2 regions of the Pseudoduganella sp. LjRoot289 genome follow, and region 1 is predicted to be linked to the other one. Evidence: riboswitches for the same ligand, from Rfam matches in the RefSeq annotation. Region 1 holds a riboswitch; the other holds the start of a gene.
The links. Region 1 has a riboswitch for thiamine pyrophosphate ahead of ACSQ8Y_RS03580 (TonB-dependent siderophore receptor). Riboswitches for the same ligand answer to the same signal wherever they lie in the genome.

Region 1 (15,585 bases):
CAGGCGGTGGCCGTGACGCCGTTCACCGAGGGCAAGGAGAAATACTGCCTGATCGAAGTGAGCAACGTGAGCAGCACCGTGGGCCGCGAGAAGCAGTTGCGCGGCCAGGCCGAAGCGTTGCGCGCGCAATCCTACGTCGACGGGCTGACCGGCATCGCCAACCGGCGCCACTTCGACGTGGCGCTGAGCCGCGAGCTGAAACGCGCCACCCGCAACGACAGCCCGCTGTCGCTGCTGCTGATGGACATCGACTCCTTCAAAGCCTACAACGACCATTTCGGCCATCAGCAGGGCGACGCCTGCCTGACCCTGGTGGCCGAAGCCTTCGCCGCCACCTTGCAGCGCCCGGCCGACCTGGCCGCGCGTTACGGCGGCGAAGAATTCGCGGCCGTGCTGCCCGACACCGACCTGCCGCAGGCGCAGCTGGTGGCCGAGGCGATCCGCTCCCGTATCGCCTCGCTCGACCTGCCGCACGCGCCGGCGGCGGTGCATCCGCACGTCACGCTCAGCATCGGCGTGGCCAGCTTTTGCAAGGCACGCCTGAACGATGCCGCCGCCCTGCTCGGCGCGGCCGACCGCGCGCTGTACGTGGCCAAGAAGTCCGGCCGCGACTGCGTCATCGTCGGCGGCCCGGAGGATTTGGCGTCCGCGTGAGAATGCGTGAGTCTTTTGGGAAGGCGCATCCTGTATAAACACGCTTCGACCATCCGGAGCATATACACATGCGCTACACCCCGATATTGATACTGGCGCTGGCTGCCGCCATGTCCCAGTCCGCTTCGGCGCAAGCGCCGGACGGGAAGCCCGTCTACAGGATGAAGGCCGAGGAAGCGCACGTCGGCACGAACATCAAGCGCGACGCCGCCGTCTTCCGCCTGCCCTACGACAAGCCGTATGCCCAGCTATCGGCGGAGGACAAGGCCATCGTGCGTGGCGTGTACGAACGCATGGGGCCGGACGACGAACCGCCGTTCCCGCTACGCGGCTACAAGACGATATTCAAAGCCCTGTCCACCGTGCAGGGCAAATTGCAGGCGCAGGGCGAGCTCGACATTGCAGTCATCGTCGATCCGCAGGGTAACGGCACCGGGGTGAAGGTCTACAAGTCGCCCGATCCGGAAATGACCAAGGTGGTGGCAACGCTGATGATGCTGGAAAAATACAAACCCGCGCTATGCAGCGGCCAGCCCTGCGAGCAGGAATTTCCGCTGCGCGTGAGTTTCACCCTGGAACACTAAGCAGCCAGCGCGGCGCAAGCTTACTTGAATACGGCATGGTCGCTTTCTGGGTTAGCATATTGCAATGTCAGCAAGCTAATCATTTTGAAGGAGCTGCGAGTGCCCCAACGCGCTTTCGATTCGGTAGAAGACTATTTGTCCTCCCTGGATCCCGTTAAAGCAAAGACCCTCAAGTCCATCATCGAGTTCGTCCTTGCCCAATTCCCGGCGCTGGAATCGAGGATCTCGTGGAACGTGCCCACCATACACCTCAACGGGAAATATGTGCTTGGCCTTGCCGCCTACAAAAAGCACCTGACTTTTTCCCCGTGGAGCACTTGGGTCATGGAAGATTTCAAGGAAAGGCTGGGGAAGTACGTGGTATTCAAGAACTGCTTCCAGATTCCTGTCGATTGGGAAATCGACCGGGACCTGGTGCGGGATCTGCTGCGGGCCAGACTCGCCGAACTGGGAAGCTGAGCCCCCCGCCATGGCCAATCCGAAGCTGGCATTGCGCATCTCGATCACTGCTATTGCCGCGGCGATCGCCATATGGGCCGCAGGCACTTGGTATGCCGGGCCTGTGGCGCCAACACCAACGCCCGCTCAAAGCATACAGGCCCCATCACAGGCCAAGGACGGATGGACAGGCGCCGCCGGTGCCCCTCTTGCCAACGGCACAGCCCACGCAGCCGATCCTGTAGCGCTGAACCGGCAAGTCGATGCGCTGATCGCCACGCGCGATCCGAACGACGCTTACAAAGCGCACAATCTGATCCTCGAGTGCATCACGTTCCAGCAGCTCGGAGCCGTCCCCTTTTTCCACTTCCCCGAGCAGCGCGAGATGTCCGATGCGGAAAAACAAGCCGAGGCCAAGCTTTGTGCCAGCCTGACGGAACCAATGCGGCGCTCGCGCATTGATTATCTGGCCATCGCGGCCAAGGCCGGGGTACCGGGCGCGAGCAGCGGATTCCTGATGGCAGGACCGTTCGGCGACCCAAGCGCACTGGAAACCCGGCCGGACGACCCGCTGGTGGTGGAGTGGAAGCGGCTGGCGCTGGCGCAGCTCAGCACGGAAGCCGCGCAGGGGGACCTGACCAGTTTGCACACGCTATGGACTGCGCACATGAGCGGCATGTACTCTGTGCCTAAGGATGCGCGCCTGGCCTATACCTACAACGCCGCGATGGAGCGCATCTACCGGCAGCAGAACCCGGGGGAGAACGGCGCCGGACCGTACAGTGCCAGCCTGTTTTCCTTCCTGAAGGAAGGCCTGACGCCGGCGCAAATTTCCAGGGCCGACGAGGACGCGGCCCTCATCGCGGAAAACTTCCGCTTACGTCGGGCCGCGGGCAAACTCACAGGTCCGTGATTTCCTTGTGCTTCGGCACTAGCGTTTTCATCACGCTCCAGGCCAGCAGATAAGCCACGGCGCAGAAGGAGAACATGATCATGTAGCCGGTCTGGATCTGGCCCAGCGCGCCGTAGTAGTCGAACAGCCAGCCGCCGGCCTTGGACACGGCCACGCCGCCCAGGCCGCCGGCCATGCCCCCGATGCCGACCACGGAGGCGACAGATTTCTGCGGGAACATGTCCGACACGGTGGTGAAGATGTTGGCCGACCATGCCTGATGCGCCGAGGCGCCCACGCCGATCAGCAGCACCGGCACCCAGAAGCTGATGTAGCCCAACGGTTGCGCCAGCAGCACCACCAGCGGGAACAGCGCGATCACCAGCATGGCTTTCATGCGCCCGTCGTAGGCGTGCATGCCCTTGTTCATGAAGTAGGCCGGGAACCAGCCGCCGCCGATACTGCCCACCATGGTCATGCTGTAAAGGACAGCCAGCGGCACGACGATGGCTTCCTTGCCCATGCCGTACTGCACCGACAGGTATTTCGGCAGCCAGAACAGGAAGAACCACCACACGCCGTCGGTCATGAATTTGCCGAACACGAAAGCCCAGGTCTGGCGGTAGCCCAGCAGCTGGAACCACGAGGTCTTGCCGGCCGGCGGCGTGGTCGGCGTGGCGACGGCGTCGCTGCGGATGTAGGCCAGTTCGCCGGCCGACAGGCGGCGCTGCTGGTCCGGCGCGTCATAGAAGAACTGCCACGCCAGCATCCACAGGAAGCCGACCGCGCCGATGACGATGAAGGCCGACTGCCAGCCCCAGTTGATGGCGATCCATGGCACCGTCAGCGGGGCCAGGATGGCGCCCACGTTGGCGCCGGAGTTGAAGATGCCGGTGGCGAAGGAACGCTCCTTGCGCGGGAAATATTCGGCGGTGGTCTTGATGGCGGCCGGGAAGTTGCCCGCCTCGCCGATCGCCAGCACGGCGCGCGACAGCATGAAGCCGGCAATCGATACCGGGATGGCGGCGAAGCCGACCGCGCCCAGCACCTTAGCGATGCCCTCGCCCATCGGCACCGAGTAGGCGTGCATGACGGCGCCTAAGGACCAGATGACGATGGCCAGGATGTAAGCCTGCTTGGTGCCGATCTTGTCGACCACGCGGCCGGCGAACAGCATGGCGATCGCGTACACGAACTGGAACACGGCGGTGATATTGGCGTAGTCGCTATTGGACCAGCCGAATTCCTTGGACAGGTCCGGCGCCAGCAGACTCAGGACCTGGCGGTCGAGATAATTGACGGTGGTGGCGAAGAACAGCAAGGCGCAGATGGTCCACCGGTATTTGCCAACGGTTTGCTGGCTGACGGGCTCACTCAGGTTCATAGGAATCACTTTTCTGGTTGTAGTATCCGGCCCTGATCTCCATCAGGCCCCTAGTTGTATGTCATCGTACAACCTTGAGTTGCGCCAGGCAAGCGAAAAATGCGGCGCCGGCGCCGGCCGGCCTGACCACGCACAAGGAAAATAGTGAAAATATATTTTTGTATCGTGTCGATCTGGCGTTTCGCCGCCCGTCGTGTGAGTATGGACGCCGCAGTTGCGTTCATATTTAATCAACCTTACCCAGGAGACAGACATGACCCAAGTTGCACCTATCCCAGAAGGATTCCACACCATAACCCCCCACCTGGTCTGCGAAGGCGCAGCCGACGCGATCGAGTTCTATAAAAAAGCCTTCAACGCGGTCGAAATGGGCCGCATGCCCGGCCCCGGCGGCAAGGTGATGCACGCCCAGGTCAAGATCGGCAGTTCGATCGTGATGCTGGTCGACGACTTCCCCGAGTGGGGCAGCATCGGCCCCAAAGCGCTGAAAGGCTCCCCGGTCGTCATCCATATGTACGTGGAAGACGTCGACGCGGTCTACAAGCAGGCTGTCGACGCCGGCGGCACGCCGAAAATGCCGCCAGCCGATATGTTCTGGGGCGACCGCTACGGCATGGTGACCGACCCGTTCGGCCATCTCTGGTCCATCGCCACCCACAAGCGCGACATGACGCCGGAACAGATGCAGCAAGAAATGCAGAAGTCCATGTCCGAAAACTGCCCTGACCAAAAAGCCTGAAAGGAAGCGCCATGCGATTCATGATCATCATCAAGGCCAGCCCGGAATCGGAAGCCGGTAAAATGCCCAGCGAAGAGCTGCTGACCGCCATGGGCAAGTTCAACGAGGAGCTGGTGAACGCCGGCGTGCTGCTGGCCGGCGAAGGCCTGCATCCGAGCTCGCGTGGCGTGCGGGTGCACTTCTCGGGCAAGAACCGCACCGTCGTCGACGGCCCGTTCTCCGAAACCAAGGAGCTGATCGCCGGATTCTGGCTGATTCAGGTAAAGTCGCTGGAGGAAGCGATTGAATGGGTCAAGCGCTGCCCGAATCCGATGGAGAGCGATTCGGACATCGAGATCCGCCAGGTGTTCGAGATGGAGGATTTCGGCGCCGAATTGACGCCGGAACTGCGCGAGCAGGAGAAGCGCGTGTTCGCCCAGGCGGCGGAGAAGAACGCCCAGCTACGGCAATAATCGCCGGCAGTAAAACCACAAGGAGGGTGCAATGCAGTTCATGATCTTGCGCAGGGCCGACCAGGTATCGGAAGCGGACGGTTTCCCGTCGGCGGAGCTGGTGCGGGCAATGCCGTCGGCGAAATGGTTGCATCCCAGCGCCAGCGGGCTGCGCATGACGCGTTCCGCCGGCCAGTGGAGCGTCGATGAGCGCCCGCATGCAGGCCCGATCGCCGGCCCGAACGAGCTGGTGGCCGGCTTCACCTTCATCGAAGCGGCCAGTTGCGAGGACGCCGCGCAATGGGCCAGCGCCTGGCCCGCGAGCGACGCGGAAGGGGAAGTGGAACTCGAAGTGCGCCAGGCCGGTTGCCCGGGCGGCTGCGTCGGCTTCGACATGCAGTCGCCGCCGCAAGGCGCGCCCGCGGACCTGGCGCCGGCGCAGCCGCAGCCCGGGCTCCATCCGTATGCCGTTCTGCTGCGTTCGGACGCCGGCAGCGAAGCGGACATGGAGCCGCCCGCTGCCGTCATCGATACCATGAACCGCGCCAACCAGGCCGGCATACGCGCCGGCATCGCGCTGGCGGGCGAAGGCCTGCGCGCCAGCGCCCTGGGCGCGCGCGTGAAGTTCAGCGGCGGCAAGCCGACCATCATCGATGGCCCGTTCACCGAAGTGAAGGAGCTGATCGCAGGCTACTGGCTGGTGCAGGCCGAATCCATGGCCGGCGCCATAGCCTGGGTGAAGCGCTACCCCTTCCCGCATCCGCCCGGCATGGACGTGGTGGTGGAACTGCGCACCGTCCACCAGCCGTGAACCAGGCGTGAACCAGCAAGGCATACACCGCGCCATCGAGGCGGTCTGGCGCATCGAATCGGCCAAGATCATCGCCGTGCTGGCGCGCATGCTGCGCGACGTCGGCCAGGCCGAGGAGATCGCGCAGGACGCGCTGGTCAGCGCCCTCGAGCGCTGGCCCGCCAGCGGCACGCCCGACAACCCCGCAGCCTGGCTGATGACGGTGGCGAAAAACCGCGCCCTCGACCACCTGCGCCACCGCAAGCTGGAACAGGACAAGGAAGCGGAGCTGACCTACGAGATCGAAGGCCAGTTGCAGGACAGCGCGCCCGACCTGGAACGCACGCTGGACGACAATATCGGCGACGACTTGCTGCGGCTGGTGTTCGTCGCCTGCCACCCGGTGCTGTCCACCGAGGCGCGCGTCGCGCTGACCTTGCGGCTGCTGGGCGGCCTTACCACCGACGAGATCGCGCGCGCCTTCTTCGTGCCCGAGCCCACGGTGGCGCAACGCATCGTGCGCGCCAAGCGCACGCTGGCCGAAGCGCGCGTGCCCTTCGAGGTGCCGCGCGGGCCGGAGCTGGTCGAACGGCTGGCGTCCGTGCTGCAAGTGGTCTACCTCATCTACAACGAAGGCTATTCCGCCAGCGCCGGCGCGGACTGGATGCGCCCCGCGCTGTGCGAAGAAGCGCTGCGGCTGGGCCGCATATTGGCGGAACTGGCGCCGCAGGAGCCGGAAGTGCACGGGCTGGTGGCGCTGATGGAAATCCAGTCCTCGCGCGCCCGCGCCCGCACCGATGCGCGCGGCGCCCCGGTGCTGCTGCTGGAACAGGACCGGTCGCGCTGGGACCAGCTGCTGATACGGCGCGGCCTGGCGGCCCTGTCGCGCGCCGAGCAGCTGGGACGCGGCCTTGGTCCCTATGCGCTGCAGGCGGCCATCGCCGCCTGCCACGCGCGCGCGCGCCGCGCCGATGACACCGACTGGGGCCGCATCGCCGCACTGTACGACGGCCTGGCGCAGCTGGCGCCCTCGCCGGTGGTGGAGCTGAACCGCGCCGTCGCGCTGGCGATGGCCTTCGGCCCCGCCACCGGCCTGGAAGTGGCCGACGCGCTGCTCGACGAGCCGGCCTTGAAGCACTACCATTTGCTGCCCAGCGTGCGCGGCGACTTCCTGTTCAAGCTGGGCCGCAAGGCCGAAGCCCGCGTCGAATTCGAGCGTGCTGCCGCCATGACGCAAAACGAGCGCGAACGCGGCCTTCTCCTCACCCGCGCCGCCGCCTGCGCCGCCGAACTGCCCGCGCCGTAGGCGGGCAACCCTAGTTGCCCTGCAATCGGCTGCGCGGATAGCGCGGCAAGTGATCGGCCAGGCGCAGCCATTGCAGCTGGCCGGCGACCTGGGTGTGGTCTTGCGGCGGCATCACCTCGGGGTCGTCCAGGCTGGCGGTGGTGATATCGATTTCACCCGGGCCGCTCCGGGATTCGTAGCTCAGGTGGGCACCGCATTGCGGACAAAAGCTGCGCGTCACGCCCGGGCTGGAATGGAAGAGCTGCGGCGCACCCCGGACGTAGCGGAAATGCGCCAGCGCCACCGTGAACCATGCCACGCACGGCGCGCCCGCGATGCGGCGGCAACTGGCGCAATGGCACAGGGTGCCGCTCGACACCTGGCCGTCCACCTGGTATCGCACCGCGCCGCAGTAACAGCCGCCGTTCAACATGCTTCCCTCTCCGTTTCCGCATTTTAGCGCCGCCGGCGCGGCGGCCGCGCACGCGAAATTGCGGGCTGGGCCATAATGGCGGGCTAGTGCCAGCCAAATCAACCAGGAGCCCGCCTTGCTGAACTTCGATTTCTACAATCCCACCCAAATCCTCTTCGGCCAGGGCCAGATCGCGGCCATCACGCCGCTGGTGCCGGCCGGCGCGCGCGTGCTGATGCTGTACGGCGGCGGCAGCATCAAGCGCAACGGCGTCTATGACGAAGTGAAGGCCGCGCTGAGCGGCCACACGGTGATCGAATTCGCGGGCATCGAGCCCAATCCCCACTACGAAACGCTGATGAAGGCGGTCGAGATCGTCCACGCTGAAAAGATCGACTTCCTGCTGGCGGTGGGCGGCGGTTCCGTCATCGATGGCACCAAGTTCGTCGCGGCCGCGGCCCTGTTCGAAGGCGATCCCTGGCAAATCCTGGAAAAAGGCGGCCGCAACATCACCGCCGCCCTGCCCTTCGGTAGCGTGCTGACCCTGCCCGCCACCGGTTCCGAGATGAACAGCGCCAGCGTCGTCACGCGCGCCGCCACGCAGGAAAAGCGGCCCTTCGCCAACCGCCTGGTGTTCCCGAAGTTCTCCGTGCTCGATCCGAGCAAGACCTTCACTCTGCCGCTGCGCCAGGTCGGCAACGGCGTGGTGGACGCCTTCGTGCACGTGATGGAGCAGTACCTGACCTACCCGGCCAATGCGCCGGTGCAGGACCGCTGGGCCGAGGGCCTGCTGCTCACGCTGATCGAGGAAGGTCCGAAGACGCTGAGTGAACCGGACAACCTGGACGTGCGCGCCAACGTGATGTGGAGCGCGACCATGGCGCTGAACGGCGTGATCGGCGTCGGCGTGCCGCAGGACTGGGCCACCCACATGATAGGCCACGAACTGACGGCCCTGTACCACCTGGACCATGCGCAGACCCTGGCCGTGGTCCTGCCGGGCATCCTCACGGTGCGCAAGGAAGCCAAGCGCGCCAAGCTGCTGCAGTACGCGGCGCGCGTGTGGCACATCGCCGAGGGTGACGAGGACAGCCGCATCGCCGCCGCCATCGAACGCACGCGCGCCTTCTTCGAGCAGATGGGCGTGCAGACGCGCCTGTCCGGTTACGGCCTGGACGCCAGCGCCATCGACGCCGTGGTGGCGGCGCTGGAGGCGCACAAGCTGGTCAAGCTGGGCGAGCACCGCGACGTCAGCGCCGAAGTGAGCCGCGCCGCGCTGGAACTGAGCCTATAACTATACCGGCTGGGGTCAGGCCTGCATTCGTGCATTTCGCGGAGCGAAATGCACGAATGCAGGCCTGACCCCAGCTGTGCTAAACTTGCACCTCGCTGGGGGTCCTGGAAACGCATTTTCCGGGTGAGAGATACCCTTCGTACCTGATCTGGATAATGCCAGCGAAGGAAAGCGCAAAGTTGTTCCCCCTCCTTTGTCCCCTTCCGTTGGCTCCCACTGTTTTCGAGAGCCCGATATGTCCGCACGTAATTTCGCAGTAAGCACGATCGCCCTGGCGATCTCCCAGGCCTTTGCCGTTTCCGCCTTCGCCGACGACGCGAACGCCACCGCGGCCGCGGCCGCCGACACCACGATGACCGAAGTCGTCATCATCGCCGGCAAGAACACCGCCAGCCGCGCCTCGGTGGCCGGCTTCGCCGACCTGCCGCTGCTGCAGACGCCGGCCTCCGTCAGCGTGATCAACCGCGAGAAGATGCAGGAGCTGAACATCCGCTCCACCACCGACGCCGCCAAGTTCGACGCCAGCATCGGCGACGCCTACAACGCCGTCGGCTACGCCGAGCAGTTCTCGATTCGCGGCTTCAAGCTCGACAACGCCAGCAGCTACCGCAAGGACGGCCTGGCGATCCCGGGCGACACCCAGATCCCGCTGGAGAACAAAGAAGCCATCGAAGTGCTGAAGGGCCTGTCCGGCCTGCAGGCCGGCCTGGGTTCGCCGGGCGGCGTGGTCAACTACGTGACCAAGCGCCCGACCGACAAGCCGCTGCGTTCCGTCACCATCGAGGCCAGCGAACGCGGCACCGTGCTGGGCGCGGTCGACGTCGGCGGCCGCTTCGAGGACCGCCGCTTCGGCTACCGCGTCAACGTGGCGAGCGAGCGTCTGCGCTCCTACGTCAAGGGTGCCGACGGCCACCGCAACTTCATCTCCGGCGCCTTCGACTGGCAGATCTCGCCGCAGGCGCTGCTGCAGCTGGACGCCGACTACCAGAACAAAGCGCAAGTGTCCGTGCCCGGCTTCCAGCTGATCGGCAACCGCAGCTTGCCCAACATCTCGGCCGACAACATGCTGAACAACCAGCCGTGGAGCTATCCGGTCAAGACCGAGAGCAGCAACATCGGCGCCCGCTTCGCCTACCAGTTCAACCAGGACTGGAACGCCACCGTCACCGCCAACAGCCATTCGTTCAAGCGCGACGACTACACCGCCTTCCCTTACGGCTGCGACGCGGAAGCGCTGTATCCCGGCTTCTGCAGCAACGGCGACTATGAGCTCTACGACTATGTCAGCCTGGGCGAACGTAAGAAACCGCAAGCCGTGCAAGCCATGGTGCAGGGCAAATTCGCCACCGGCGCCTTCACGCACGCGTTCACCGGCGGCTACTCCTTCTTCCGCAACAGCGAAAAGTGGGGCGACGACATTTTCGTCCAAGTAGGCACCAGCAACATCTACAAACCGGCCATCGTTCAGCCATCCGGCCTGAGCAGCGGCCCGGTGACCGAACGCCGCAGCGACCGCGAACGCGCGGTCTTCGTGCAGGATGTGGTCGGCCTGACCGACCAGCTGAAACTGCACGCCGGCGCGCGCCACGCCCAGGTCGAACGCGAGCAGCTCAAGGCGACCCGCAGCGACGAGTCATTCTGGCTGCCCAACGTGGCGCTGGTGTACGCGCCGCAGGCCAATGTGTCGGCTTACGCCAGCTGGTCCGAAGGCCTGGAGCGCGGCGGCATTGCCCCGCGCGACACGCGCAACGAGAAGCAGGCGCTGTCGCCTTCCGTGTCGAAGCAGGTCGAACTGGGCGTGAAGGCGGACCTGTACAAGGACCTGAGCCTGGCCATGGCCGTGTTCCAGATCCGCAAAGGCCTGGAATACACCGACACGGCCAGCAACTTCTACGTGCGCAACGGCCGCGCGCAGCACCGCGGGCTGGAACTGTCGGCCCAGGGCCACGTGACGCCCGATCTGATGCTGGCCTTCACCGCCATGGCGCTGGACACCGAGCAGAGCGGCACCGGCCGGTCGGACATGGACGGCAAGCGCGTGACCAATGTGCCGAAGTTCAAATCGTCGCTGTATGCCGAGTACGCGCTGCCGCAAGTGGCCGGCCTGAAGCTGAACGCCAATTGGCAGCATGCCGGCAACAAGGCCTTCGATCCGGAGAACACCTTCTTCGTGCCGAGCTATGACACGCTGAATGTGGGCGCTTCCTACGCCACGAAGATCGGCGCCACCAGCGCCATCTTCCGCGCGCAGGTCTACAACGCGACCGACAAAATGTACTGGCGCGACGTAACGCCGGACCTGGGCGGCTACCTGTTCCCGGGCGCCGAGCGCACCGTCAAGCTGTCCGCGCAGTTCGACTTCTGATCAGAAGCCGTACTGTACCCGCATGGTGAAGCTTTTCGCCGTGCGGGCCGAGTTCCTCCCCACCAGCCAGGCCGCCTCGTACTTGAGCTCCTGGCCGGCTCCCACTTCCCGCGAGCCGAACAGCGCCGGCCCGAAGCGGTGCGACTGCTGTTTGCCCGGCAGCCAGTCATCCCACTTCCCCACCTCGCCGAAACCCTGCACGCCGGGCTGCAGCCAGCTTTTCCAGCGCTGCTTGATTTGCCATTGATAGGCGAGCCGCGTCTGTTCGGCTTCCCCGGTGCGGTACTCGCGTTGCAGGAAGAGGTTGAGGTTGAACTGGGTGCGCACGATTTCCGTCTGCAGCACCGGGCCGATCTCCACGCTGCGGCTGTGCGGGCTGGCGTCGCCGCGCCCTACGCTGGTGTGCAGTGCGAGGTCGAACGGATATTGGCCCTGGGTCAGCATATAGTCGTTCTGCCACTCCACGGCAGCCAGCCTGTCGCTACGGCCATGCAAGCGTATCCAGACTGCGGAAAGCTCGGTGTACCAGCGGGACGTGACGCCGTAGCCGAAACCCAGTTCCGGAGAGGAGCTGCTGGGGGAATGCTTGTAGTCGGCGTTCCAGTATTTGAAGTCGACGGACTTTTGTCCTTCGACGTCGTAGGTCGAAACCAGATAGTAACCGGTGGCCGCCCCGGCCGACTGCGGCAGCGCGGCGGCAACAAGGAGTGCAATACGGAGTGCAATACTGAGTGCGAGCGGCTGTCTGTTCATCCTGCTAATGTAGCAGGCCTTCCCAGCACTTGCTCGACTTTCGCCAGGCGCTGTTCAGGCGTGCCGCTTACCAGCGTGTAGGCGACGCCGCGCACGGCCAGTTCGTGCAGCAGCAGCGCGCTGACGGCGCCGCTGACGTCTTCCGGCTCGCGCATCAGGCCGTCGGGCAGCCAGGGCAGATCCGGCGCGCAAACCAGCGTGACGTCGTAGCGGAGCCGGTGCGAGGCCGCCAGTGCGTCCAGTTCGGCGTCGACGCCGTCGAAGTAGTGCCGGCTGTAGACCGCCGTCATCAGCGGCGTGGTGTCGCAGAACAGGTAGCGGCGCGCTTGCGGCAGGGCCGCCTCCTCGCGCGCCACCTGGGTGCGGGCGATGTGGATCTGGTCGGACGATACCGGCAGGCGCGCCTCGCTGTCGACGAACTCGCGCAGGTATTCCGGCACCCAGATGGTGCGGTAATGCTGCGCCAGCCGCGCCGCCAGCGTGGTCTTGCCGGACGAGGCCGAGCCGACGATGGCCACGCGCAGGGACCGGCTCATGGCTGTACCTTCATGCCTGCACCTTCATGCCCGCACCTTCATTTCAGCACCATGGCCTGGGCGGCGCTGCCGTCCTCGCCCATCGACTTCTTCCACGCCAGCAGGCCGACGGCCGCCATCGCCACGAACATGCCGTACAGGAGCGCCGTCAGCATCAGGCCTTTGTGGATATAGAGCGCCACGTACAGCACGTCCACGATGATCCAGACGTGCCAGTTTTCCAGTTTTTTGCGCGACAGCAGCACCTGGCCCACCAGGCTGCCGGCGGTGAGGAAGGCATCCGTGTTCGGCACGTCGGTGTCGGTATAGCGGCCGAGGAACCAGGCCAGAAAGGCAAAGCCGGCCGCCCAGCCGGCGCCCGCCATCAGCAGGCCGCGCCGGCTGCTGCGGGTAACGGGCAGCCGGTCATGCGTCTCGTCGCCGTGCAGCCACTGATACCAGCCCCAGAACGACACGGTGATGAACACCAGCTGCAAACCCATGTCGCCATACAGGCGCGCGCCGTAGAACACCACGCCGTAGGTGGCCGACGACAGGATGGCGAGCAGCCAGGCCCAGTGGTTCTGGCGGATGTTGAGCAGCACCGTCGCGACGGACAGCACGAAGGACAACAATTCCAGCGGGGTGGTGTTCAGCCCGAACAGGGCGAAGGATTCATTCATGGCGGGCGATCAATGGGGAACCGCCGATTATGACGTAAAAAAGGGCCGGGCTCAATGTCGAACCCGGCCCCTGGTCAATTCACCCCGCGTACTTTATTTTTTTGGATATTTGATGGTCATTTCCTGCAGCAGATTGTCGGCGCCGTCGACTTCCTTCATCACCCACAGCATGTAGCGGATGTCGAGGTGGATGGCGCGGGTGATGGCGGGGTCGAAGTACCAGTCCTTGGTGATCGATTCGTAGGTGGAATCGAAGTTCAGGCCGATCAGTTCACCGCGCTTGTTCATGACGGCCGAGCCGGAGTTGCCGCCGGTCGTGTCGGCGCTGGTCAGGAAGTTGACCGGCACGGTGCCCAGTACCGGATCCTTGAACTGGCCGTAGCGCTTGGCCTTGACGGCGTCGATCAGGTTTTGCGGCGCGACGAAGGGCTCCTTGCCGGTGTGCTTTTCAACGATGCCTTCGGCGGTGGTGAACGGACCCTTGGTCAGGCCGTCCTTCGGGCTATAGGCCGAGACGGTGCCGTAGGTCACGCGCAGCGTGGAGTTGGCGTCCGGGTAGACTGGCTTGCCGAGCGACTTCTTCCAGGCGATGACTGCCGCCATGTATTGCGGCACCACGCGCTCCAGGTTGCCGTCCACTTCCGAGCGGCGCTCTTCCAGCGACAGGTCGATGTCATGCAGCCTGGCGGCCAGCTTCAGGAAGGCGTCGTCCGAGGCGGCAATGGCGGCGCTGTCCTTGTCCAGCAGCGCCACGCGTTCCGCCGTGGCGCCCAGTGTCGACCATGCGTACAGCGCCGGCACGTCGGCCACCGCCGGTAGCAGCGCGTCCAGGCCTCGCGGATGGAAGCGTGCCGCCAGCTTGGCGTAGCGCGCCAGGCCGTCGGCAAAGCGGGCCTGGTCAACCTTGGCCGAGAACGACTGTTCCAGGCGCATCAGACGGGCTTTGATGGTGCTGATGTCCCGTTCCTGGTAGCCGGACTTGCGCTCGGCGTCCGGCTTCTGCTTTTCCAGCGCCAGGCGGTGCAGCGTGCGCGCGCTTTTCAGCAAGTCGCTATTGGTGGCCACGCCCCAGGCGAATTCCTCGTCGGACAGCGCCATGTCGGCGGCGATGGCGGCGTTCAGCTCGGCCAGCATGGTGGCGGAAACGCCGGGCTGTCTGGCGTACCAGGCGCGGAACTCGGCGTCCTGCGCGTCCTTGACGGCCGCCACGTCCTTGCGCGCGAAGCCGTCCAGCAGGCCCAGCGTCTTTTTCATGCGGTTGTTGATGCCCTTGACCACGCTGGCGTAGCGCACTTCGCCCGCCGCGTCGCCCTTGGTGGCGGCGGCGATGGTGTCCAGGTCGGACTGGTACTCGGCCGCTTGCAGCGGATAGGCCGAATCGCGCGCATTGCGGATCTCGACCGGCAGCTTGTAGCGGCTGGTGCGGCCCGGGTAACCGGCCAGCAGCACCGGGTCGCCGTTCTTCAGGCCTTCGGCGGAGACCACCAGGAAGTCCTTCGATTGGTAGGGCACGTTGTCCTGCGACGGGTCGGCCGGGCGGCCGTCCTTGCCCACGTAGGCGCGCAGGAAGGAATAGTCGCCGGTGTGGCGCGGCCATTCGTAGTTGTCGATATCGCCGCCGAAGTTGCCGATCTTGTCGGACGGCGCGTAGACCAGGCGCACGTCGCGGATCTGCATCTGGCGGATGCGGTAGTACTCGGCGCCGCGGTGGAAGGTCGGCACCGAGCAACGGTACATCTTGTCGGTCTCGCATTCGGCGATCAGGGCCTTGATGCGCTTTTGCGCTTCCTCGTGGCGCGCTTTTCCGCCCATCTTGTCCAGGCCTTGCAGCACGCGCGCGCTGACGTCTTCCACCTTGTCGGTCACATAGACCTGCAGGTTGGGCCCGCCCGGCAGCTCGGCGGCGCGGGTCTTGGCCAGGAAGCCGTTGGCGATGTAGTTGTGCTCCGGCGTCGAGTTGCGCTGGATGGCGCCATAAGCGCAGTGGTGGTTCGTCACCACCAGGCCGTGCGGCGACACGAAGGAAGCCGAGCAACCGTCGGTCGAGACGATGGCGCTCATCGGGTGCTTGGACAGATCGGCCAGCTTCTCGGCCGGAATGGCGATGCCGATGCGTTTGAGCTCGGCTTTGAGCTGCGGCAGCTGGTGCGGCTGCCATTGGCCTTCGTCGGCCTGGGCTGGACTGAACGCGGCCAGCAAGGCAGCCGGCAAAATGAGCGATTTGAACAAGATGGTCCCCGGATGGTGTGGAAAAAACCGCGAAGTATAGTCGCAACGCCGGCCGCTGAAAATGGTTTTTAACTACGCCCGGCGGGAAGGCGCATGGATATCCGGCATCCTTGCCCGGCTCGGCCGTATTCCACTTC
Region 2 (15,585 bases), on a different contig from region 1:
CGCTGGGTGCGGCGCAACTGGGCTTCTCCGGCGGCGAACCGCTGCTGCGCGATGACCTCGAACTGCTGGTGGCCGAAGGGCGCCGGCTGGGTTTCTACACCAACCTGATCACCTCCGGCATCGGCCTGACCGAGGAGCGGCTGCGGCGCCTGTCGGAGGCGGGTCTGGACCACATCCAGCTCTCGTTCCAGGACTCCACGCGCGAGATGAACGACTTCCTCAGCAGCACCCGCACCTACGAGCTGAAGTCGCGCGTGGCGGCGCTGATCAAGCGCTTCGACTATCCGATGGTGTTGAACGTGGTGCTGCACCGCTACAACCTGGACCATGTGGACCGCATCATCGACATGGCGCTGGAGATGGGCGCGGAATACCTGGAGCTGGCCAACACGCAGTATTACGGCTGGGGCCTGGTCAACCGCGCGCAGCTCATGCCGACGCAGGCGCAGCTGCGCAGGGCGGAGCAGGTGGTGAGCAGCTACCGCGAACGCGTCGGCAAGCGCCTGCGCATCCTGTTCGTGGTGCCGGACTATTTCGAGGGCCGGCCCAAGGCCTGCGTGAATGGCTGGGGTGCCATGTTCATGGCGGTGGCGGCGGACGGCGCGGCGTTGCCCTGCCATGCGGCGCGCAGCATCCCCGGCCTGGAGTTCCCGCATGTGACGCAGCACAGCCTGCGCGACATCTGGTACGACAGCGCGGCGTTCAACAAGTTCAGGGGCGATGCGTGGATGCAGGAGCCGTGCCGCAGCTGCGAGGACAAGCACAAGGACTTCGGCGGTTGCCGCTGCCAGGCGCTGGCGCTGGCCGGCGACGCTGCCGCGGCGGACCCGGTCTGCGCCAAGTCGCCGCGGCACGGCGAGCTGAAGGAAATCGTGGTGCACGCCCACCGCGCGCAGGCTGCCGGGTCGCTGCAGCCGCTGGTGTTCCGCAGCGACGCGAATTCGCTGCGGCTGTCCGGGGAGAGCTGATTACTCCTGGCGCACCCAGGTCTGCGAACGGCCCAGCATCGGTACGCCGATGTAGCCGCGCACTTTCAGCTTCTTGCCGCCGTCGGCCAGTTCCATCTTGCTCTTGTAGATCTTGCCGTTTTCCGGATCGAGGATCTCGCCGCCGTTGTATTCGTCGCCGTCCTTCTTCAGGCCGGACAGCATCATCAGGCCGACCAGGGGCTGGTCCTTGCGCGCGTCCGTGCATTTGTCGCATTTCGGGTTCTGTTCCTGCTCGGGCGCGCGGAACAGCTTCTCGATTTTGCCTTGCAGCACGCCGTTGCTTTCGGTGATGCGGATCAGCGCCTTCGGTTTGCCGGTCGCGTCGTCGATGTTTTTCCACAGGCCGACCGGCGTGGCGTCTTGCGCCCAGGCGGGCGACATGATGACGGCGGCGGCCAGGGCGCCCGCTTTAATCCAGTTTTTCATACGGTTTGTCTCCAGAGTTGTTTTTTGTCCTACGAGTGTAGCGCACTGCCGGCGCGAAAAAATAGAGTAGTCGTTCGGTTATTGCCCGGACGAAAAAAAAGCCGGCGCGTGCCGGCTTTTCGGGGTGCGGGAAACTCAGGCGGGCAGCTTGGCCAGCTGTTCGCGCATCTTTTCGATGGTGGCGCTGAAATTGGCCAGGCGCTCCTTCTCCTGCGCAACAACAGCGGCCGGGGCGCGCGCCACGAAGCTTTCGCTGGACAGCTTGGTGCTGGCCTTGGCGATCTCGCCGTCGATGCGGGCGATTTCCTTGGACAGGCGCTCGCGCTCGGCCGCCACGTCGATTTCCACTTTCAGCATCAGCTTGGTGGTGCCGACGATGGAGACGGCGGCGGTCGTTTCGGGCAGCGCGTCGACGACGGACACGTCGGCCAGCTTGCCCAGCGCCTGGATGTAGGGCGCGAATACGGCCAGGCGTTCCTTGTCGGACGGCGAGGATGCCTCCACGACCAGCGGCACGCGCAGCGACGGCGCCAGCTTCATTTCGCCGCGCAGATTGCGGGTGGCGTCGATCAGCGTCTTCAGCTCGCCCATCCAGGCTTCGGCCGCCTCGTCGATGTTGGCCGGGTTGGGCAGCGGGTACTGCTGGGTCATGATGGATTTGCCTGCGCTGTCCTTGCCGGCCAGCGGCGCGACGGCCTGCCACAGTTCCTCGGTCACGAAGGGAATGATGGGGTGCGCCATGCGCAGCACCACTTCCAGCACGCGCAGCAAGGTGTGGCGGGTGGCGCGCTGCTGGCCTTCGGTGCCGTTCTGGACCTGGACCTTGGCCAGTTCCAGGTACCAGTCGCAGTACTCGTCCCAGACGAACTTGTAGATGGTGCTGGCGATGTTGTCGAAGCGGTAGTCTTCGAAGCCCTTGACCACGTCGGCCTCGGCCTTCTGCAGCAGCGAGATGATCCACTTGTCCGCCTGCGACAGGTCGGCAACGCTGGAGCTGCAGTCCTTGCCCTCGGTGTTCATCATGACGAAGCGGGTGGCGTTCCACAGCTTGTTGCTGAAGTTGCGGTAGCCTTCGCAGCGGCCCAGGTCGAAGTTGATGTTGCGGCCCAGCGAGGCGTAGGACGCCATCGTGAAGCGCACCGCGTCGGTGCCGTAGGCGGCGATCCCTTCCGGGAACTCCTTGCGCGTGGCCTTGGCGATCTTCTCGGCCGCTTTCGGGTTCATCAGGCCGGTGGTGCGTTTCTCCACCAACTCGTCGATGCCGATGCCGTCGATCAGGTCGATCGGGTCCAGCGTGTTGCCCTTGGACTTGGACATTTTCTGGCCCTGCGAATCGCGCACCAGGCCGTGCACGTACACGGTGTTGAACGGGACCTTGCCGGTGAAGTGCGCGGTCATCATGACCATGCGCGCGACCCAGAAGAAGATGATGTCGAAGCCGGTCACCAGCACCGACGACGGCAGGAAGGCCTTCAGGTCCGGCGTTTCCTCGGGCCAGCCGAGGGTGGAGAAGGGCACCAGCGCCGACGAGAACCAGGTGTCGAGCACGTCGCTGTCGCGGCGCAGCGGGCCAGTGCTGCCAGCCGCCTGCTGCTTGGCCACCGCTTCGGCTTCGGTCTTGGCGACGAAGATGTTGCCCTGCTCGTCGTACCAGGCCGGGATCTGGTGGCCCCACCACAGCTGGCGCGAAATGCACCAGTCCTGGATGTTGTTGAGCCACTGGTTGTAGGTGCTGCTCCAGTTTTCGGGCACGAACTTGACTTCGCCGGAGGCGACTTTTTCCAGCGCCACTTCGGCGATCGACTTGCCCGGGTTGAAGGTGCCTTCCGGCGCCGGCTTGCTCATGGCGACGAACCACTGGTCGGTCAGCATCGGTTCGATGACGACGCCGGTGCGGTCGCCGCGCGGCACCATCAGCTTGTGCGGCTTGACCTGCTCCAGCAGGCCTTGCGCGTCCAGGTCGGCCACGATCTGCTTGCGGGCGGCGAACCGGTCCATGCCCTGGTAGGCAGCCGGCGCGTTTTCGTTGATTTTCGCGTCCAGCGTCATGATGGTGATCATTTCCAGCTTGTGGCGCTGGCCGACGGCGTAGTCGTTCATGTCGTGCGCGGGCGTGATCTTCACGCAGCCGGTGCCGAAGGCCTTGTCGACATAGCTGTCGGCGATGACCGGAATTTCACGGTCGCTCAGCGGCAGCTTCAGCATCTTGCCCACCAGCGCCTCGTAGCGCTCATCGGTCGGGTCCACCGCCACGGCGACGTCGCCCAGCATGGTTTCAGGACGGGTGGTGGCCACGGTCAGCGAACCGCTGCCGTCGGCCAGCGGGTACTTGATGTACCACATGGAGCCGTCTTCTTCTTCCGACACCACTTCCAGGTCCGACACGGCGGTGCCCAGCACCGGGTCCCAGTTCACCAGGCGCTTGCCGCGGTAGATCAGGCCCTGCTCGAACAGGCGCACGAACACGTCGGACACCACTTGCGAGCGCGGCTCGTCCATCGTGAAGTATTCGCGGGCCCAGTCGGGCGAGGTGCCCATGCGGCGCATCTGGCCGGTGATGGTGGAGCCGGATTTCTCTTTCCACTCCCAGACTTTTTCGACGAACTTCTCGCGGCCCAGGTCGTGGCGCGATACTTTCTGCGCGTCCAGCTGGCGCTCCACCACGATCTGGGTGGCGATGCCGGCGTGGTCGGTGCCAGGGATCCAGGCCGTGTTATGGCCCAGCATGCGGTGGTAGCGCGTCAGGCCGTCCATGATGGTCTGGTTGAACGCGTGGCCCATGTGCAGGGTGCCGGTCACGTTCGGCGGCGGCAGCTGGATGCTGAAGGAAGGTTTGGACAGATCGAGGGAGGCGGCGTAGTAACCGCGCTTCTCCCACTCGCTGCGCCAGAACTGTTCTATGTCGGCGGGCTCGAAAGACTTGGCTAATTCCATGGTGTTGGGCTGTGTTGTATGCGAAAACAGCCATTATAAGGGGGCAATGCCGCCTGCGCATGCCGCCGGCGCCGCAGTGCACAATTTTTTCACAATATATCGATGCCATCTGTGCAACGGCTCAGGTGCTGGAACCGTGACGGGAGCGTGCGGAAGCGCGGCGATGCTAGGATTCAGCCATGCCGCCACCATCTGTCACGCAATTGTCCGTCGCCCGATTCCTGCGCTACGCCTGGGCCGCGCCCTGCACGGCGGTGGGCCTGGCATGCGCCGCGCCGGCCTTGCTGTCCGGCGCCCGGGCGCGCGTCGTGGAGGGCGTGATCGAAATCGCGCTTGCCGAGCGGGACCCGGGGCGCTTGTTGCGGGCCTTGCCGTTCAACGCCATCACATTCGGGCACTCCGTCATCGCCACCAGCCGGGCGGAGCTCGACCGCCTGCGTGTGCACGAGCATGAGCATGTGCGGCAGTACGAGCGGTGGGGCCTGCTGTTCTTTGCCGCCTATCCGCTGGAAAGCCTGTGGCAGCTGCTGCGCGGCCGCCGCCTGTATGTCGACAACCGTTTCGAAGTGCAGGCGCGGGCCAGGGAAGTTGCGCAAGCTGTAAGCAAATACAGCAAGTTGTAAGCGCGTGTAAGGATGGTCAACTGGTCTGTCCCGGGCCGCGTTTCCTCCTCAGTGACACGGCAATTGTGCACCGGAAACCGAAACCGTTTATATCATTTTAAAGGAAATACATCATGACCAAGACCATCGCTACCCTGATCGCCGGCCTGTTCGCAACCGCAGCTTTCGCCCAGACCCCGGCTCCCGCCGCATCGCCAGTGCCAGCGGCCAAAGCCGAAGCCAAGGCGGTGAAAGCCGAAGCCAAGGAAACCAAGGAAGTGGTAAAAGCCGAAGCCAAGGAAAACAAGGAAGTGGTGAAGGCGGAAGGCAAGGAAGCCAAGGCCGTCGCCGGCGCCCACGCTGACGTGGCAAGCGCCAAGGCGGACGCCAAAGTAGAGAAAGCCAAGGCGCACGAGAAGTCGGCGAAAACCAAGGCCAAGGCGCACACCAAGGCCGCGAAGGAAGTCAAGCCGGCGGAAACCGCCGCTGTGCCAGCCGCTGCGCCGGCAGTGGCTCCTGCGCCAGCTGCCAAATAATCGTCCCCGCCTGGATCGCATCCCCGCCTCGGCGGGGATTTTTTTCGTCCTTACGGCATATCCCGGCAGCAAAATACAGTTGCAGTACGGACATGTTAAGATCCTGTCTATAATTATTGATTTAGTAATTTCATCGGCAGTCTCTTATGATAAGGCGAAACCATGGCGGTCATTGATATCAAGCTTACGCAAACTGCGCTGGATGCCGGCGGCAATCTGGGCGGCACGGACGGCAATGGCACGCTAGGGACGATATTCGACTCGATCGCCGGGATCAGCCACGCAGTGGACGAGTCGCTTAGTTACTACGCTTCGTGGAGCTTCCTCGGCAGCACCTTGCGGCTCGATTTTTCCGACGGCTCGTCCGAGGTGTTTACCGGCGTCGCGCTGTCCAACCCCGGCGCGCAGAGCGGGACGGCGACGGCCACCGGCATCGAAGTGCGCCTTGCGGGCGTGGTGACGATCGCGGAGGCGGGTTTGTACAGCTTCAAATACGACGTCAATGCCAGCAACCAGCTGTCGCTTGTCAGCACCGCTTCCACCACCGCCGCGGCCAGGATAGCCACGGTACTGCCTGCTTATTCTCCCGACTACAACCAGGAGTTCGGCAACGTCGCCATCCAGTTCAACGGTTCGCTCAGTTCCGATCCGAGCGGCAATACCAGCGGCAACGTGTCGAAAATCGTGCTGAGCGCCGATAAAGTCCTCTCGTCCACCACCGTCGCCGGCGACTTCAATATCAGCGGCAATGCGCTGACCATAGCCCAGGGACTGAGCCACTCATCGGTGACCGGCACCATGGCTTCCTATGTCACGGAATTCCGCGATGGCAGCTATGAGCGCATCAGCGGCCTGTCCGCGCCTTTGAGCGCGGCCTCGGTAATCGATTCCGACATGTTGGCGGACAGTGCGCTGTTTGGCGGCGACGACAGCATCAGCGTGGACCTGCCTGCGCAGATCTACGGGGATGCGTGGATCATGGCCGGTGCCGGAAAGGACACAGTCAAGATAGGCGGCGGCGGAGGGCAGCTGCATGTGGACACAGGGGCCGGCAACGATGTGATCTCGGCGCTGTCCGGTTCGCACCGCATCGATGGCGGAAGCGGGTTCGATGTACTGAAGTACAGCGGCGCGCGGGCCGGATACACGGTTGCAAAGACTGCCGTCGGCTTCAATGTGTCGGCGTCGGGCGGTGGCGTCGACATGACCGGCAACATCGAGCGCCTGCAATTTTCCGACACGGCGCTTGCCTTCGACATCAGCGGCAACGCCGGCATGGCTTACCGCGTTTATCAGGCCGCGTTCAACCGTACTCCGGATATGGCTGGCCTGAGCTATTGGATCGGCGTGCTGGACGCAAACAACAGCATGCGCGATGTCGCCGGCAGCTTTATCGGCAGCCCGGAATTTCAGGGCATGTATGGCGCCAATCCGTCGGTCGACGTTTTTGTCACGAGCTTGTATGCCAATGTGCTGCACCGTGCGCCCGATCAGGGCGGGTTCGACTTCTGGAGCGCCTCCGTCAAAAACGGCATGGCGTATGCCGATGTGCTGGTCAGCTTCAGCGAAAGCGCCGAGAACCAGCTGCAGGTGATCGGGGCGATACAGAACGGTATCGCTTACACGCCGGTCGCCTGACGCCTCCTGGCCCCTCAGACGGATCCCTGCTTCGGCGGGGATTTTTTTTCGCCTGGACCTGGACAGACCTGTAAGCAAATGCCGCAAGTTGTAAGCACGTGTAAAGCTCGTCAACTGCTAGCTCGCCGGCTGCGTTTTCTGCTCAGTGACACGGCAAATGTGCACGGAACCTAAACTTGGAAAGAGGGACTGAAGAATGAGAAAAGTAACCGTTACCCTGATCGCCGGACTGTTCGCCAGCGCTGCGTTCGCACAGACCTCCACGCCAGCTGCACCGGCAACCGTGCCAGTCAGCGCAGCAGTTGCAGCGGTGGCCGTAGCGACGCCCGTAGCGACGCCCGTAGCTGCGCCCGCAGCGACGCCCGTAGCGAAAGTCGAAGCGAAAACGGAAGCCAAAGCCGAAGTCAAAGCAGTAACCCAAGACACCAAGGACGCGGAAAAACCAGCCGCCCCGGCAGCGAAGTAATTAGTACCAACAAACAAACTAAACCGTTTATATCAATCTAAAGGAATTCATCATGACCAAGACCATCGCCACCCTGATCGCCGGCCTGTTCGCTACCGCAGCCTTCGCCCAAGCCCCGGCTCCCGCCGCATCGCCGGTGCCAGCGGCCAAAGCCGAAGCCAAAGCGGTGAAAGCCGAAGCCAAGGAAACCAAGGAAGTCGTGAAAGCCGAAGCCAAGGAAAACAAGGAAGTAGCGAAAGCCGACGCGAAGGAAGCCAAGGTTGTCGCCGGTGCCAAGGCGGACGTGGCCAGCGCCAAGGCGGACGCCAAAGTAGAGCAAGCCCAGGCTCACGAAAAGTCGGCGAAGAAGAAGGCCAAGTCGCACGCCAAGGCTGCGAAGGAAGTCAAACCGGTGGAAACCGCTGGCGCGCCAGCCGCCGCGCCAGCAGTGGCAGCGGCTGCCGCACCAGCCGCCCCGGTCAAGAAATAAGTCTGCCTGAAGAAACAAACTAAACCGTTTATATCAAAAATTAAGGAATTCATCATGACCAAGACCATCGCTACCCTGATCGCCGGCCTGTTCGCAACCGCAGCCTTCGCACAAGCCCCGGCTCCGGCCGCAGCGCCAGCTGCAGCGGCTAAAATCGAAGCCAAGACCGAAGCCAAAGCGGTGAAGGCCGACGCCAAGGAAGCCAAGGCTGTCACCAAAGCCGAAGCCAAGGAAATCAAGGAAGTGGCGAAAGCCGAAGCCAAGGAGACCAAGGCGGTAGCGAGCGCGAAGGAAGACGTGGTCAGCGCCAAAGCGGACGCCAAGGTGGAGAAGGCCAAGGCGCACGAGAAGGCTGACAAATCGAAGGAAAAGGCGGCGCATGCCAAGGATGCGGCCAAGCCGGCTGAAAAATCAACAGGCGTTCCGGTGGCAGCGCCGGTTGTGGCTGCGGCAGCCGCACCTGCCGCAAAGTGATCGGATCGCGCTGATATGAATCCAGCCCCGCCAGTGTGCGGGGCTTTTTTTCGGATCGCTGCTTGCAACGGAAATCAACGCTTTCTACAATGGCTTACGGCAGTTCCCACAACAGGAGATGAACATGGCTCGATCGGTGACAGGCAAGGCATTGGCGGCGCTGGCATTGTTGGCGTGCGTGGCGGATGCGGCGGTGGCGCAACAGGCCAATCTGCCGGCCGGCATGGAAGGTCTGCGCGGGCGCCATTGGCGCGGCGGCGAGTGTTGCGGCTGGACCTGGGACTGGGTGCAGCAGAACGGGCCGGTCTTCCGGGGGGCCTTCCGTAATCCCAATGGACAGCGGCTCGAAGAGCAGAACATCATCATTTCGATTTTCGGCGACCGCGTGCAGATCACGCGCGCCAACGGTTCGGCGGCGGGCGGCTGCACCTACGACGGCGTGATCCGCGGCGGCAGCGCCGAAGGCACTTATGCCTGCGCGGGCAGGGATGCCGGCAAGTGGGCCGCCACCATTTATCAGAGCGCGCCGCGATAGCCGCTGCGCAGCCGTGTTAAGTCTGGGACTTTACGCGGCAATATGTCTATTTTTGTAACTTTTTTGACTAGCTCGCCGCGACTGTTTAACTTGGGCCGCCTGAAAACCGACCCCTGGAGACAGACATGGCAGCTTGTATTTCGACCAGATTCAACGCATTGATCGTAGCCGGATTGCTGGCTGGCGCTTCCGCAAGCGTGCTGGCGCAAACCGGCACGATCTGGATCACCGTGGGCGACGCCGCCTACGCCCAATTGAAGAAGTCCGCGCCGCAGGCCGTCACGCGCGAGAGCCGCTCCACGCTGATGACGAGCGCCAGCGGCGCATTCGCCGCCCAGGAGAAAGTTCATCTGGTCGAGGTCAGCGAGCAGCAGATGCTGGCGCTGTCGGCCGCCGTCCACAGGGAGCTGCACCGCTGCGGCGGTTTCATGGCCCACGCCAGCGAGGCGGCCGGCATCACGGCATTGGCGCCCAGGTCGCCGGCGGCCACGCTGGCCTCCCTGGCCGTGCCGCGCCCCTCCTACGTGATCGACCAGCAAACTGTCGTCAACCCGCTGCTGCCGCAAATGCAGGCCTCGAACATCGCGCAGACCATTACCGACCTGGCGGCCCACACCAACCGCTACTACACCACCGCCAGCGGCGTGGCCGCGTCGAACTGGCTGAAGCAGAAGTGGACCACGATGGCCACCGGGCGCAGCGACATCAGCGTAAGCCAGTTTACGCATGCGGCCTATCCGCAGAAGTCCGTCATCGTCACCATCAACGGCACCGACAACGCGTCCGAAGTGGTGGTGCTGGGCGCCCACCTCGATTCGATCAACGGCAGCGGCACCGGCGAGACCACCCGCGCGCCAGGCGCCGACGACGACGCCTCCGGCATCGCCAGCATGACCGAAGCGCTGCGCGTGATGATCGCCAGCGGCTACAAGCCGCGCCGCACCATCAAAATGATAGGCTACGCCGCCGAGGAAGTGGGCCTGCGCGGTTCGCAGGAAATCGCCCAGTACCACAAAAACAACAACATCAACGTGGTCGGCGTGATGCAGCTCGACATGACGAACTACAAGGGCTCGGCGTCCGACATCTATGTCTACACGGACTACACCGACAGCCTGCAGAACGACTTCCTCGTCAAGCTGATCACCACCTACCAGCCGACGCTGACGATAGGGTACGACAAGTGCGGCTACGGCTGCTCCGACCACGCCTCGTGGACCGCCGCCGGCTACTGGGCCTCGATGCCGTTCGAGACCTCCTTCACGCAGGACAACCCCTACATCCACACCGCCAACGACACCTACGCCAACATGGGCAGCCAGGCCGAGCACGCCCTCAAGTTCGCGCGCCTGGGCCTGACGTTCGCGGTTGAACTGGGCAGCGACGGCCCCGGCGTGGTGCCGCTGCCGGACATGGTGGAGACCTTCAGCGGCAGCCTGACCCGTGGCCAGACGCGCAGCTTCGGGCCGTTCAAGGCCGGCGCCGGCAGCTTCAAGGCATCGACCACCGGCAGCGGCGACGCCGACCTGTATGTGCGTAAAACCAGCATGCCGACCACCAGCACCTTCGACTGCAAGTCCGATGGCTCGACCAGCACGGAAAGCTGCACGCTCACCATGGCGGCCAACGGCGACGTCTACGTGCTGCTGAACGGCTACTCGGCCTCCAGTTACACGCTGACGGCAACGTACCGCCCGCAATAAATAGTATTGTTGGTAACTATGTGGCCTTGCGGCTGCCGGGAGATGTATAATTCGATCCGCTGCCGAAAGGCGCACACGCTAGGGGTCCTGCAAGCCGCCGTTTATCAAACGGCGGGGCGCGGGTGAGAAATACCCTCCGAACCTGATCTGGATAATGCCAGCGAAGGGAAGCTTTAGGCCTCCATCCGCCACACCGCGCGCCCGCGCTCAGGGTTGCGCGCAGTGCCGGCCAGTTTGCCGAACCTCCTTTGCTGGCTCCTGTAGCTAACGAAGGAGCCAAATGAACGCCAACTCGAAATTCCTCTCCGCCACTGCCGAAGTGGACAGCGCCGCCATCGCACCGCTGCCGAATTCCCGCAAAATCTATGTCCAGGGCAGCCGTCCTGATATCCGCGTTCCCATGCGCGAGATTTCGCAGTCCGACACCTCGGCCTCGTTCGGCCACGAGAAGAATCCGCCTATCTATGTCTACGACACCTCCGGCCCCTATACCGACCCGGACGTGCAGATCGACATCCGCTCCGGCCTGTCCACCCCGCGCCTGCCGTGGATACAGGAGCGCGACGACACCGAAGAACTGGACGGTCCAAGCTCGGACTACGGCAAGGAGCGCCTGGCCGACGCCGCGCTGGAAGAACTGCGCTTCAATCTGACGCGCAAGCCGCGCGTCGCCAAGCCGGGCCGCAACGTGTCGCAGATGCACTACGCGCGCCAGGGCATCATCACCGCCGAGATGGAATACGTGGCGATCCGCGAGAACCTGCGCCGCCGCGAGTACCTGGAAGAGCTGAAGGCGTCCGGCCCCATGGGCGAACGCATGGCCGACCTGATGGGCCGCCAGCACCCGGGCCAGAACTACGGCGCCGCCATCCCGGCCGAGATCACGCCCGAATTCGTGCGCTCCGAAATCGCCCGCGGCCGCGCCATCATCCCGGCCAACATCAACCACCCCGAAGTCGAGCCGATGATCATCGGCCGCAATTTCCTGGTCAAGATCAACGCCAACATCGGTAATTCGGCCGTCACCTCGTCCATCGGCGAGGAAGTGGAAAAGATGACCTGGGCCATCCGCTGGGGCGGCGACAACGTGATGGATCTGTCGACCGGCAAGCATATCCACGAAACGCGCGAATGGATCATTCGCAACAGCCCGGTGCCGATCGGCACCGTGCCGATCTACCAGGCGCTGGAGAAGGTGAACGGCAAGGCCGAGGACCTGACCTGGGAAATCTTCCGCGACACGCTGATCGAACAGGCGGAGCAGGGCGTCGACTACTTCACCATCCACGCCGGCGTGCTGCTGCGCTACGTGCCGATGACGGCCAAGCGCCTGACCGGCATCGTCTCGCGCGGCGGCTCCATCATGGCCAAGTGGTGCCTGGCGCACCACAAGGAATCGTTCCTGTACACGCACTTCGAAGAGATTTGCGAAATCATGAAGGCCTACGACGTGTCCTTCAGCCTGGGCGACGGCCTGCGCCCCGGTTCGATCTACGACGCCAACGACGAGGCCCAGCTGGGCGAGCTGAAAACCCTGGGCGAGCTGACCCAGGTCGCCTGGAAGCACGACGTGCAGGTGATGATCGAAGGCCCGGGCCACGTGCCGATGCAGCTGATCAAAGAGAATATGGACCTGCAGCTGGAGCAGTGCAGCGAAGCGCCGTTCTACACGCTGGGACCGCTGACCACCGACATCGCGCCCGGCTACGACCACATCACCTCCGGCATCGGCGCCGCGCTGATCGGCTGGTACGGCACGGCCATGCTGTGCTACGTCACGCCCAAGGAGCACCTCGGCCTGCCGAACAAGGACGACGTCAAGGACGGCATCATCACCTACAAGATCGCGGCGCACGCTGCCGACCTGGCGAAAGGCCATCCGGGCGCGCAGATCCGCGACAACGCGCTGTCCAAGGCGCGCTTCGAGTTCCGCTGGGACGATCAGTTCAACATCGGCCTCGATCCGGACAAGGCTCGCTCCTTCCATGACGAGACGCTGCCGAAAGACAGCGCCAAGGTGGCGCACTTCTGCTCCATGTGCGGCCCGCATTTCTGCTCGATGAAGATCACGCAGGAAGTGCGCGACTACGCCGCCAAGGGCATGCAGGAGAAGGCGGTGGAGTTCGTGAAGAAGGGCGCGCAGCTCTACAGCAAGGCCTGAGCGATGAGCGCGACGCAAATTGCCATTGAGCTCAACGGCGAGCCGCGCAGCGTGCCGCCGCAGCACAGCCTGCAGGCCCTGGTGGAAGAGCTGGGCCTGGCGCACCAGGCGCTGGCGCTGGCGGTCAACCGCAGCGTGGTGCCGCGCCAGGCCTGGAGCGCACGCACGCTGCAGGCGCGGGACAAGGTGGACATCGTGCGCGCCATCGGCGGCGGCTGACCATGGCGGGTTAGCGTGCAACGCGTAACCCGCCAGGCCGGCGCGTGCAATTACAACAAGGAGAACGAAGATGCGTGACCAACATGAAGACTTGCTGACCATCGCGGGCAAGAGCTACAACTCGCGCCTGCTGGTCGGCAGCGGAAAATACAAGGACCTGCAGCAGACGCGCGAGGCAACCGACGCGGCGGCAGCGGAAATCATCACCGTGGCGATCCGCCGCGTGAACATCGGCCAGGACCCGAAGGCGCCCAGCCTGCTGGACGTGCTGCCGCCGTCGCAGTACACCATCCTGCCCAACACGGCCGGCTGCTACTCGGCCAAGGACGCGGTCTACACGCTGCAGATGGCGCGCGAGCTGCTCAACGGCCACAAACTGGTAAAGCTGGAAGTGCTGGGCGACGAGAAGACGCTGTTCCCCAACATGCCCGAAACGCTGGTGGCGGCCAGGGAGCTGGTGAAGGACGGCTTCGACGTGATGGTCTACTGCAGCGACGACCCGATCCAGGCCCGCATGCTGGAGGACATCGGCTGCGTGGCGGTGATGCCGCTGGCCTCGCTGATCGGTTCCGGCATGGGCATCCTGAATCCGTGGAACCTGTCGCTGATCATCGAGCAGTCCTCGGTGCCGGTGCTGGTGGATGCCGGCGTGGGTACGGCCTCGGACGCGGCAATCGCGATGGAGCTGGGCTGCGATGGCGTATTGATGAACACCGCCATCGCCGGCGCGCAGGATCCGGTGCGTATGGCGCGCGCCATGAAGCTGGGCGTGCAGGCGGGCCGCGAGGCCTATCTGGCCGGCCGCATTCCGCGCAAGTTCGCGGCATCGCCGTCGTCGCCGATGGCGGGCCGGATGGCATGATGACCGCCGTGATGGCAAAGGACGCGCCCGCGCCGCGCCAGCGCTGCGTGCTGGTGTTTTCCGGCGCCGATCCATCCGGCGGCGCAGGCATCGCGGCCGACATCCTGGCGATCCACGCCCAGGGTGCGCACGCGCTGCCCGTCATCACCGCGCTGACGGTGCAGGACAACGAGCGCGTGTACGAAGTGCTGCCGGTGGAGCCGGACGTCGTGCTGCGCCAGGCGCGCGCGCTGATGGCGCGGGTGACGATAGACGCGGTCAAGATCGGCATCCCCGGCAGCGCGGCCAATGCGCGCGTGATCGCGCAGGTGATCGGCGAGCTGCGCGCCGCGTTGCGCGCGCGGCCCGGAGTGCCGGTCGAGCTGCCGGTGGTGCTCGACCCGGTGCTGGCCAGCGGCCACGGCGACCTGCTCTCGCGCGACGATGCGGTGCAGGCGCTGGCGGTGCTGCTGCCGCTGGTCACGCTGATCACGCCCAACGGCCCGGAGGCGCTGGCGCTCACCGCGCCGCCCGACGGCCCCTGCGACGACCCTGCGCAGCTTGCCGCGCAGGCCCTGCTGGCGCGGGGCTGCCAGCACGTCTTGATCACCGGCGGCCATGACGGCGGCGACACCGTCGTCAACCGCTGGTTCAGCTCCGTCCCGGACCAGGGGCAGAGCTGGAGCTGGGCGCGGCTGCCGGGCGAGTTCCATGGCAGCGGCTGCACACTGGCCGCTGCCATCGCCGGCCTGCTGGCCTATGGTTACCCGATGCCGCAAACCCTGTCGCGCGCGCAAGGCTACAGCCACCGCGCGCTTGCCTCCGCCTTCGCCATCGCGCCCGGCCAACGCATTCCGCAACGTTAAATACCAACCCATTCGAAAGCGCACCATGCAAGGACTCTACCTCGTCACCCCGAACTGGGACGACACCTCCCGCCTGCTGGACGTCAGCGAACAGGCCTTGGCCGAAGGCGTGGCCCTGCTGCAGTACCGGCACAAGGACGCCAACCCCGAACTGCGCATGGAGCAAAGCTCGGCGCTGCTGGCGTTGTGCCGCCGCTACAGTGTGCCCTTCATCATCAACGACCATGTCGACCTGTGCCTGCTGCTCGGCGCCGACGGCATCCACCTGGGCGGCACCGACGCCGAGGTGGCGCAGGTACGCGCACAGCTGGGCCCCGATACCATCATCGGCTCGTCCTGCTACGGCGACATGCAGCGCGCGCTCGACGCGCAGGCTGCCGGCGCCAGCTACGTCGCCTTCGGCGGCTTCTATCCCTCGCGCGTGAAGCAGTACGCGGTCACTACCCAGCCGTCCATACTGGACCAGGCGCGCGAGCACATCCGGCTGCCGCGCGTGGTCATCGGCGGCATGACGCCGCACAACGCGGCGCCGCTGGTGGCGCGCGGCGCGCACATGGTGGCAGCCGTCAGCAGCGTGTACATGAGTGAGAACCCGGCCCAGGCCGTGCGCGATTTCAACACCCTGTTCGCGACCGAAGAAATTAGCTCCAACGCCGCCTAAGCGCTTTATAATTGGTCGCGTTATCTCCCGCTCAAGGTTGCGACCATGAATGCCTCCCCCCCGGC

Region 2: it holds a riboswitch for thiamine pyrophosphate, as region 1 does, so the genes downstream of both, thiC (phosphomethylpyrimidine synthase ThiC) here and ACSQ8Y_RS03580 (TonB-dependent siderophore receptor) in region 1, are expected to answer to the same signal.

The regions. Positions count from the first base shown of each region.
Region 1 is NZ_CAXUPN020000001.1:801,081-816,665, reverse strand. It holds gene ACSQ8Y_RS03635 (diguanylate cyclase domain-containing protein) at 1-654, shown strand, start outside; gene ACSQ8Y_RS03630 (energy transducer TonB) at 723-1,238, shown strand; gene ACSQ8Y_RS03625 (iron chaperone) at 1,338-1,697, shown strand; gene ACSQ8Y_RS03620 (hypothetical protein) at 1,708-2,589, shown strand; gene ACSQ8Y_RS03615 (MFS transporter) at 2,576-3,952, opposite strand; gene ACSQ8Y_RS03610 (VOC family protein) at 4,206-4,691, shown strand; gene ACSQ8Y_RS03605 (YciI family protein) at 4,703-5,143, shown strand; gene ACSQ8Y_RS03600 (YciI family protein) at 5,175-5,933, shown strand; gene ACSQ8Y_RS03595 (RNA polymerase sigma factor) at 5,941-7,218, shown strand; gene ACSQ8Y_RS03590 (GFA family protein) at 7,229-7,630, opposite strand; gene ACSQ8Y_RS03585 (iron-containing alcohol dehydrogenase) at 7,746-8,903, shown strand; TPP riboswitch at 8,991-9,090, shown strand; gene ACSQ8Y_RS03580 (TonB-dependent siderophore receptor) at 9,139-11,268, shown strand; gene ACSQ8Y_RS03575 (hypothetical protein) at 11,269-12,021, opposite strand; gene ACSQ8Y_RS03570 (AAA family ATPase) at 12,018-12,557, opposite strand; gene pnuC (nicotinamide riboside transporter PnuC) at 12,596-13,219, opposite strand; gene ACSQ8Y_RS03560 (S46 family peptidase) at 13,313-15,448, opposite strand; gene ACSQ8Y_RS03555 (histidine kinase) at 15,517-15,585, opposite strand, start outside.
Region 2 is NZ_CAXUPN020000003.1:106,961-122,545, forward strand. It holds gene pqqE (pyrroloquinoline quinone biosynthesis protein PqqE) at 1-968, shown strand, start outside; gene ACSQ8Y_RS29890 (DUF2147 domain-containing protein) at 969-1,415, opposite strand; gene ACSQ8Y_RS29895 (valine--tRNA ligase) at 1,551-4,349, opposite strand; gene ACSQ8Y_RS29900 (signal peptide prediction) at 4,529-4,972, shown strand; gene ACSQ8Y_RS29905 (hypothetical protein) at 5,086-5,487, shown strand; gene ACSQ8Y_RS29910 (DUF4214 domain-containing protein) at 5,650-7,125, shown strand; gene ACSQ8Y_RS29915 (hypothetical protein) at 7,322-7,591, shown strand; gene ACSQ8Y_RS29920 (hypothetical protein) at 7,644-8,060, shown strand; gene ACSQ8Y_RS29925 (hypothetical protein) at 8,115-8,534, shown strand; gene ACSQ8Y_RS29930 (hypothetical protein) at 8,659-9,069, shown strand; gene ACSQ8Y_RS29935 (M20/M25/M40 family metallo-hydrolase) at 9,195-10,772, shown strand; TPP riboswitch at 10,843-10,958, shown strand; gene thiC (phosphomethylpyrimidine synthase ThiC) at 11,053-12,933, shown strand; gene thiS (sulfur carrier protein ThiS) at 12,937-13,152, shown strand; gene ACSQ8Y_RS29950 (thiazole synthase) at 13,223-14,014, shown strand; gene thiD (bifunctional hydroxymethylpyrimidine kinase/phosphomethylpyrimidine kinase) at 14,011-14,859, shown strand; gene thiE (thiamine phosphate synthase) at 14,885-15,520, shown strand; gene ACSQ8Y_RS29965 (ANTAR domain-containing response regulator) at 15,566-15,585, shown strand, end outside.